Regions from separate parts of the Kitasatospora sp. NPDC059327 genome, predicted to be linked through region 2. Evidence: riboswitches for the same ligand, from Rfam matches in the RefSeq annotation. Region 2 holds a riboswitch; the other holds the start of a gene.
What was found. Region 2 has a riboswitch for thiamine pyrophosphate ahead of thiC (phosphomethylpyrimidine synthase ThiC). Riboswitches for the same ligand answer to the same signal wherever they lie in the genome.
Positions count from the first base shown of each region.

Region 1: another riboswitch for thiamine pyrophosphate. It lies ahead of thiO (glycine oxidase ThiO); the one in region 2 lies ahead of thiC (phosphomethylpyrimidine synthase ThiC).

Region 1 covers NZ_JBHYYB010000013.1:118,634-123,264, reverse strand. The annotation lists gene pknB (Stk1 family PASTA domain-containing Ser/Thr kinase) at 1-1,060, opposite strand, end outside; gene ACFXHB_RS11205 (thiazole synthase) at 1,165-1,962, opposite strand; gene thiS (sulfur carrier protein ThiS) at 1,965-2,174, opposite strand; gene thiO (glycine oxidase ThiO) at 2,171-3,331, opposite strand; TPP riboswitch at 3,335-3,447, opposite strand; gene ACFXHB_RS11190 (NAD(P)/FAD-dependent oxidoreductase) at 3,571-4,631, shown strand, end outside.
Region 2 covers NZ_JBHYYB010000122.1:7,181-11,811, reverse strand. The annotation lists gene ACFXHB_RS39345 (DUF5994 family protein) at 1-441, opposite strand, end outside; gene ACFXHB_RS39340 (CBS domain-containing protein) at 655-1,077, shown strand; gene ACFXHB_RS39335 (hypothetical protein) at 1,367-1,510, shown strand; gene thiC (phosphomethylpyrimidine synthase ThiC) at 1,615-3,447, opposite strand; TPP riboswitch at 3,443-3,577, opposite strand; gene ACFXHB_RS39325 (LPXTG cell wall anchor domain-containing protein) at 3,763-4,631, shown strand, end outside.

The DNA.
Region 1 (4,631 bases), on a different contig from region 2:
CGCGCGCCGGCGGCGGCTCGTCGTACGGGCGCGGTTCGGTGAGCAGCTGGTCCATCACCTCCGGCGGGACGTCCAGCACGCTGGTGCGCTCGACCGGGGGCACCGCGACGGCCGGCCGGATCACCGAGGTCGGCTCGCTGGTCGGGTACCGCGGGCTGGTCCGGGTGGAGGCCGGCGGCTCGGCGTCCAGCTGGGCCGGGGTGAGCGCACGGCGGACCCGCTGGAGGGCGGCCAGCAGCTCGACCGCGTCGTACGGGCGGGCCCGCGGGTCGCGCGCGCAGGCCCCGGCCACTATCGCGTCCAGCTCGGGGACGACGCTCGGCACGGTCAGCGACGGCGCCGGGACGTCCTCGTGCAGATGGCGGTACATGACCTGGACCGGGTTCTCGCCGGTGTGCGGGCGGTGGCCGGTGAGCATCTCGTACAACAGGATGCCGGCCGCGTAGACGTCCACCCGCCGGTCCGTCGCGGCGCCGGGACGGATCTGTTCGGGGGCCAGGTAGGAGACGGTCCCGAGGACGGTGCCGGTGGTCGCGGTGCCGGAGCTCGCCGCGCCGTCGCCGGCGTCCAGCACCCGGACCAGGCCGAAGTCCGCGACCTTGACCAGGCCGCCGTCGGTGATCAGCACGTTCTCCGGCTTGACGTCGCGGTGCACCAGGCCGGCCCGGTGGGCGGCGCCGAGCGCGGCGAGCACCGGCTCCAGGATGTCCAGGCCGGCCCGGATGGACAGGGCGCCCCGGTCGCGGAGCAGGTCGCGCAAGGTCCGGCCGGGCACGTACTCCATCGCGAGGAACACGGTGGCGCCGTCGGCGCCCTGGTCGAACACGTTGACCACATTGGGGTGCGCGAGCCGCGCCACCGCCTTGGCCTCGCGGATGAACCGGCCGGTGAAGTCCTGGTCGCCGGCGAGCGAGGGGTGCATCACCTTGACCGCCACGACCCGGTCGAGCCGGGTGTCGGTGCCCCGGTAGACGGTGGACATCCCGCCGGCCGCGATGCGCTCCTCGACCCGGTACCGGCCGTCGAGCAGAGTACCGATCAGCGGGTCGTGCAGTGCCATGTCCACCTGGCGAGTCTAGGGCCCCGGGCCGGCGCGGGCCCCGGGAGACGCCGCTCCCGGGGCGCTCTGTGCCCGGCCTGTGACACCGCCGGGGCACCGCCGGCTCAGAACGCCGGGCGTTCCCGGGTGTCCAGGTCGGCCCGCCCGGCCATCGCCGAGGAGGCCTCGGCGTGGAAGCGGCGCGGGATCCGGCCGGCCCGGTGCGCGAGCCGGCCGGCCTCGACGGCGTGCCGCATCGCGTCGGCCATCAGCACCGGCTCCTGGGCCCGGGTCACCGCCGAGGCCAGCATCACCGCGGCGCAGCCCAGCTCCATCGCCAGGGCCACGTCCGAGGCGGTGCCGGCGCCCGCGTCCAGGATCACCGGGACGGTCGCGCTCTCCACGATCAGCTGGAAGTTGTGCGGATTGCGGATGCCCAGGCCGGAGCCGATCGGTGAGCCCAGCGGCATGATCGCCGCACAGCCGACGTCCTCCAGCTTCCGGGCCAGCACCGGGTCGTCGTTGGTGTAGGGGAGGACGGTGAAGCCGTCGTCGACCAGCGTCTCGGCCGCGTCCAGCAGCTCGATCGGGTCGGGCAGCAGGGTCCGCTCGTCGGCGATGACCTCCAGCTTCACCCAGTCGGTGCCGAGCGCCTCGCGGGCCAGCCGGGCCGTCAGCACGGCCTCGCCGGCGGTGTAGCAGCCGGCCGTGTTGGGCAGCACGCGGATGCCGTTGCGGGTCAGCACGTCCAGCACGGAACCCTGGGTGGTGGCGTCGACCCGGCGCATCGCCACGGTGGTCAGCTCGGTGCCGGAGACCCGCAGCGCCTGCTCCAGGACCTCCAGGCTGGGGGCGCCGCCGGTGCCCATGATCAGGCGCGAGCCGAAGGTCGTCCCGGCGATGGTGAACACGTCGTCGGCCATGGTCAGCCTCCCTGGACGGCGGTGAGGATCTCGACCCGGTCGCCCGCGGCCAGCCGCGTCAGGGACCAGGAACCGCGCGGCACCACGGCCTCGTTGAGCGCCGCGGCGACGCCGGAGTTGGCCCGGCTGAGGGTGGTCACCACCTCGGCCAGGGTGGTGGCGGCGGGTACCCGTCGGGGTGCGCCGTTGACGGTGAGTTCGATCTCGCTCATGCGGGGACCTTCGTGGTGAAACGGGTGGGGGAGAACGGCTCGGCGAGCTCGGGCGTGCGGCCGGTGGCCAGGTACTCGGCGACCAGGTCGGCCGTCACCGGGGTGAGCAGGACGCCGTTGCGGTAGTGGCCGGTGGCGGCGACCAGCCCGGGCAGGGCGGTCGGCCCGAGCAGCGGCGCGTTGTCCGGCGAGCCCGGGCGCAGCCCGGCGGAGGTCTCCACCAGCGGCAGCTCGGTGATGCCGGGGACCACCTCGTGGGCGTCGCGCAGCAGCTCGTACACCCCGCCGGCGGTGACGGTGGTGTCGTAGCCCTGCTCCTCGCTGGTCGCGCCGATCACCAGCTCGCCGTTCTCCCTCGGCACCAGGTAGAGGTGCCGGCCGCGCACCACCGCGCGGACGTTGCGGGAGAGGAACGGGCGGTAGGCCGGGGGGATCCGCAGCCGCAGGATCTGGCCCTTCACCGGGCGGATCGCCGGCAGCACCCCCGCGGGCAGGCCCGGCAGCAGATGGCTGCGGGAGCCGGCCGCGAGCACGGTCCGGTCGGCGGTCAGGGTCCGCGCGTCGCCCAGCCGGACGCCGACGGCCCGGCCGTCCTCGACCAGCAGCTCGGTGGCCTCGGCGCGGTGCAGCCGGACGCCCGCCCGCTCGCAGGCGAGGACCAGGGCCCCGGCCAGCCGGCGGCCGTCCACCTGGTGGTCCTCGGTGACGTGCAGGCCGCCGCGCACGGCCGGGGCGAGCATCGGCTCCAGCTTGCGGGCCTCCCGGCCGGTCAGCCACCGCGAGTCGAGGCCGAGCCGCTGGTGGAAGGAGTGCAGCTCGCGCAGCTCCTCGCGGTCGTCGGAGTCGAGGGCGACGGCCAGGGTGCCGCAGCGGCGGTAGCCGGTGTCCCGGCCGCCGGAGGCCTCGGTGAGCTCGGCGGCGAAGGCCGCGTAGCGCTCGTTGGAGGCCATCCCGAGGCGCAGCAACGGCTCCTCGCCGTACTGGAGTTCGGTCACGGGAGCGAGCATGCCGGCCGCGACCCGGGCCGCGCCGCCGCCCGGGTCCGGGTCGACCACCGCGATGTCCCGCAGCCCCAGCCGGGCCGCCCGCCAGGCGACGGCGAGGCCGATGACGCCGCCGCCGACGACCAGCACGTCGGCGTGGGTTCCTGCTGCCAAGCGTGTCAAAGTCGCTGCTCTCCCTTCGCCGGTATGACCCGGATCAGGTTCGGACGGTCGCAGGCCGTGTCAGCCCGCCTCTCAGCCCGGTCCGCCGGGCTCCCGTGATGGTGCCCCCACCATAACTCCGGGGGTCACCGCCACTGAAGGCGCGTACGAGGGGTGGACAGCGCGGTGGCCGGCGGGGTCGGCGGCGGGGTGGCGGACGGCCCTCCGGCGCCCCGCCGGGCGCCAGTACAGTGACGGGCGTGGCAGAGCTGAGCGGGACGGACCGGGCGGTCGTGGTCGGGGCGGGGCTGGCCGGGGCGCACTGCGCCGCCGGCCTGCGGCAGGGCGGGTGGCGGGGGCGGATCGTCCTGGTCGGCGAGGAGCCGCACCCGCCGTACGACCGGCCGCCGCTCTCCAAGGAGGTGCTGCTCGGCAAGGCCGACGCCACCCCGCTCGACCTCGACTTCGCGCGGCTGGGCGTCGAGCTGCTCACCGGCCGCCGCGCCACCGGGCTCACCCCCGGCGTGCTGCGCACCGACGGCGGCGACCTGCCCTACGACTCGCTGGTGATCGCCACCGGCGCGACCCCGCGCGCCCTGCCCGGTGCCGAGCGGGCCCACCTGCTGCACACCCTGGACGACGCGCTGGCGCTGCGCGCCCTGCTCCGCCCGGGCCTGCGCCTGGTGCTGGTGGGCGCCGGCTGGATCGGTGCCGAGGTGGCCACCGCCGCCCGGGCCGCCGGGTGCGAGGTCACCGTCGTGGAGGCCGGCCCGGCGCCCGTCCCCGGCGTGCTGCCCGCCGGGGTCGGCCACGCGATGGCGGCCTGGTACGCGGAGGCCGGCGTGGAACTGCGCTGCGGGGTGGGCGTCGCGGCGGTCGAGGCCGGTGCGGTGCTGCTGGCGGACGGCTCCCACCTGCCCGCCGACGAGGTCGTGGTCGGCATCGGGGCCCGCCCGGCCACCGGCTGGCTGGCCGGCTCCGGCGTCGCGCTGGACGAGGCCGGCGCCGTCCTGGTGGACGAGCGGCTGCGGACCACGCTGCCCGGCGTCTACGCGGCCGGCGACTGCGTGAGCTACCCGTCGGTCCGGTCCGGGGCCCGGTTGACCGTCCAGCACTGGGACCACGCGCTGCGCTCCGGCGGGGCGGCGGCCGCCGCCGTCCTCGGCGCGGACCTGCCGTACGACCCGGTGCCGTACTTCTGGTCGGAGCAGTTCGGTCGGACGGTGCAGTACGCCGGGCGGCACGGCGAGGGCGACGAGGTGGTCCTGCGCGGCTCCCCGCAGGACCCGTCCTGGGCGGTGCTGTGGCTGCG
Region 2 (4,631 bases):
CGCGGCCCGCATCGCGGCGGCCGCCGTGCGCGGGTCCGTGCCGGGCGGCACCACGAGGAGGAGGAAGTGGTCCTGGAAGCCGCGGGTGAGACTGATCGTCTCGCCGCTGGCGGCGAACCAGCCGATCCGCACCACCAGGCCGTCCACGGTGACCGAGTCGGGGATGTCACCCCAGCCACCGCTGTCGAGACCCACCCGGACGATCCGGCCCAGATGGACGCCGAGCGCGGTGAGCAGGTCCGGCAGCTCGGCCCGGATGTCATGGGTCCGCGGCCACCACGCGCCGTCGAACACACCGTCGCGGGCGAACGTCGGCTCCAGCACCAGGCGGGGGAGCAGGGGCACGCCCGGGACCGACCACGGCTCGGGGGAGGAGGAGATGGGAAGGGGGATCGGCATCATCAGGAGCCGCCCGTCCGGCCCTCCGAGAGGACCGCTCATGACCTCGGGCGACACCAGTGCCACTACCGGTGTACGACGTGTCCTCGGCTGTCTCCCCAGGCTACTCCGCGCCCCGACGGTCCGGACCCGACCGGAGTAGCCTTGGCCGCATCCAGGGCATCCCGCATCCCGGTCCCCGTTCCGGCTTCGTCCTGGGTGCGGCACAGCGCCGGACGGCCGCAGGCCGGCCCGGAGGCGGGTTGGGTCGACATCATGACCACCCACTACACACAGCCCGCGAGTCACGGCCTCACGGTCGCGGACGCGATGGAGCCCTACGAGTACCAGATCGCCGACGACATCACCGTCGACCGGGCCAACGAGATCTTCCGCGGCGCCCAGGTCGCCTACCTGCTCGTCCGCGACCACAACGGCCGCTGCGAGGGCCTGGTGACCCGGATCGGCCTCGACCCCTTCCTGACCCGCTCCTGGCACGCCGAACGGACCGCGCTGCGCGACACCGCGCACCAGCGGGGCCCGTTCGCCTGGCCGAGCATGGCTCTCGGCCTCGCGGCGCTCGCCATGCAGATCAAGTCCCTCACGATCTGGCCGGTCATCGACGACGACGGCTACCTCCTCGGCATCCTCACCGCCGACCGCGTCGCCGGCCTGACGGGCCTCCGCCCCGTCGGCTGACCGGGAAGGCGAAGCCCGAGGTCCGGACGGCGCCACCGGGGCGCCCGGCCGGAGGGCGCACCGCATGCCGGCAGTCCGACGACGCGAGCGCGAATCGGGGCCGCGTGAACCCAGGACATGCCCCGACACGTCTGAGCATCACTACCGTCGCCCCCTGACGGATCTGCGCCGGGTAACGGTCGACGAGGTACTCGAACGCGCCGGAACCGCGTTGGGGACCACGCTCGATCCGCCGACGGTGGTCCGCAAGCGCCGGTCCGTCGGCGCCCGCACCGGGAGCGGCACGTGAGTGCGGATCGAGCGGCGCGGACGGGACCGGATCGGCGTCCAGGGCGGGGACGGCACCTCGTCGGCCGAAGCGCTGAGCGGCATCGCCAAGCCCGCCTGGCCGGCCGGCGTCGCGTGGCGGGACGAGGCCGAGCCGGTGATGTGACGGGCCGACGAGACCGGGCTCCTGCCCTCCGCCCCGGACCGGGCGGAGCGCCGCGCCGGGAAGCCCCCTCCTGCCTCCCGGTGCGGCGCCGTTCTCGATGACCGTCAGTCGGCCAGGGGGAGGTAGACCCGGTTCCCCTGGGCCGCGAACTCCTCGGCCTTGGCCTGCATGCCGGCCAAGGCCTCGGCGTCGTAGCCGGAGGCGACCGCCGAGGAGCCCTCGCCGTGCTCGGCGCGGATCTGCTGGGAGATCTTCATCGAGCAGAACTTCGGGCCGCACATCGAGCAGAAGTGGGCCGTCTTGGCGGGCTCGGCGGGGAGCGTCTCGTCGTGGAACTCGCGGGCCGTCTCCGGGTCGAGGGCCAGGTTGAACTGGTCCTCCCAGCGGAACTCGAAGCGGGCGTCGGAGAGCGCGTCGTCCCAGGCCTGGGCGCCGGGGTGGCCCTTGGCGAGGTCGGCGGCGTGGGCGGCGATCTTGTAGGTGATGACGCCGGTCTTGACGTCGTCCCGGTTGGGCAGGCCCAGGTGCTCCTTGGGGGTGACGTAGCAGAGCATCGCGGTGCCCCACCAGGCGATCATCGCGGCGCCGATGCCCGAGGTGATGTGGTCGTAGCCGGGGGCGACGTCCGTGGTCAGCGGGCCGAGGGTGTAGAACGGCGCCTCGTCGCAGATCTCCTTCTGGAGATCCATGTTCTCCCGGATCTTGTTCATCGGGACGTGGCCCGGTCCCTCGATCATCACCTGGACGTCGCGTTCGCGGGCGATCCGGCCGAGTTCGCCCAGCGTCCGCAGCTCGGCGAACTGCGCCTCGTCGTTGGCGTCCGCGATCGAGCCGGGGCGCAGGCCGTCACCGAGCGAGAAGGTGACGTCGTAGCTCGCGAGGATCTCGCAGAGCTCCTCGAAGTTGGTGTAGAGGAAGTTCTCCTGATGGTGCGCCAGGCACCAGGCGGCCATGATCGAGCCGCCGCGCGAGACGATGCCGGTCTTGCGGCGGGCCGTCAGCGGCACGTACCGCAGCAGCACACCGGCGTGCACGGTCATGTAGTCGACGCCCTGCTCGCACTGCTCGACGATCGTGTCGCGGTAGACGTCCCAGCTGAGCTCCTCGGCCCGGCCGTCGACCTTCTCCAGCGCCTGGTAGAGCGGCACCGTGCCGATCGGCACCGGGGAGTTGCGCAGGATCCACTCACGGGTGGTGTGGATGTTGCGGCCGGTGGAGAGGTCCATGACGGTGTCGGCGCCCCAGCGGGTGGCCCAGGTCATCTTCTCCACCTCCTCCTCGATCGAGGAGGTGACGGCGGAGTTGCCGATGTTGGCGTTGATCTTCACCAGGAAGTTGGTGCCGATGATCGACGGCTCCACCTCGGGGTGGTTCACGTTGACCGGGATGACGGCGCGCCCGCGCGCCACCTCCTCGCGGACGTACTCCGGGGCCAGGCCCTCGCGCAGGGCCACGAACTCCATCTCCGGGGTCACCACGCCGCGCCTGGCGTAGGCGAGTTGGGTGACGGAGGCGCCGGAACGGCCGCGCAGCGGGCGGCGCGGGCGGCCGGGGAAGACGGCGTCGAGGTTGCGCAGGTTCCCGCCGCGCGGCGAGGTGTGCTTGATCCCGTCGTCCTCCGGGCGGGCCTCCCGGCCGTCGTACTCCTCGACGTCGCCGCGCTGGCGGATCCAGGCGTCGCGCAGCGGCGGCAGGCCGCGGCGCACATCGGCCTCGTACGCGGGGTCGGTGTACGGGCCCGACGTGTCGTAGAGCGGGACGGTCCGGCCGTTGGTGAGGACGACCTCGCGGTACGGGACGCGCAGGTCGGGGCGGGACCCTTCGCGGTAGGCCTTGCGCCAGGCCGGGGTCGGGTAGCCGGTGCCCGCGCTTCCGGTGCCCGCGCTCCCGGCGTCCTGGTTCCGGGCAGACTGCGGCTGTGCATCGAACGTGGTCATCAGACCTTCTACTCCCTACGCCGGCATTACCCGGTCAGGTTCCTGCGGTCGACGCAGCGTTCGGCACGTCCAGCGACGTTCCGGTCAGCGCCCTCTCAGCCCGGTGCTCCGAGCTCCCGTGTCCGCAGGCGGTGTTGCCTGCGCATGACGTCCAACACCGTAGCGAGCGAATCGCCGCTGGTCCAGAGGGGGTCCGTCCAGCGCCGGCCGGCTCCGGCCCGAACGTTTGATCACCGACGGTACGATCCTCGCGCACGCGTTCGCGCACGACCGGCACGTAGTCGGTCCACCTGCGCCACCATCTGGGGGATCACCATGAGGACTTCGCGCCTCCTTGTCACCTGTGCGGCCGTCACCGCGAGTCTCGGCCTGGGCCTGGGTGCGGCATCCGCCGCCCCGCTCGCCGATCCGACCGCGACGCCCACCACCACCGCCTCGAACGCGAGCGGAACCGCCGCACCGAGCACCGGGCCGACCGGCGACGCCACCGAACCGGCGCCGAGCACGGCGCCCACCACCGCACCGAGCACGGCACCGAGCACGGCACCGAGCACGGCACCGACCGCCGTCCCGACGGAGACGCCGACCGGCACCCCGACCGCCACCCCGACCGCCACCCCGTCGGCCACCCCGTCGGCCACCCCGACCGGTACGCCGACCCCGACCGGCAGCCCCTCGGCGCAGCCCTGCTCCTTCGCCCACCGCCCGGTCGCGACCGTCCCGGTCTCCTGGAACGGGACCGGCTACGCCAGGCTGACCCTGGTGAAGGGCGGGCCGGCCGTCGAATCCACCATCACCGTCCGCAACACCACGGGCTACGACCTGCCCGACTTCACCACCAAGTTCACCGTGATCGGGCACGGCGCCCGCGCCTTCACCGTGGAGACGAAGTTCCCCGGCGGCGCCTGGGCCACCGGGACCCCGGTCAAGGCGAGCAGCGACAACTGGCTCCAGGTGCCGCTCCAGTCCTTCCGGCTCGCCAAGGACCAGTCACTGACCTTCGAGATCCGCCTGGCCGCCGGCCGCGACGCGGTCGCGGAGACGGTGGGTGCCAGCGTGTCCGGCCAGTCCTCCTTCACGTACGAGCAGCCCGGCCGGGACTACTGCCAGACCATCGCGGACAGCTCCGCCGCCATCACCGTCACCGAGGCGGCCGGCACCGGCAGCACGCCGTCGACGCCCGG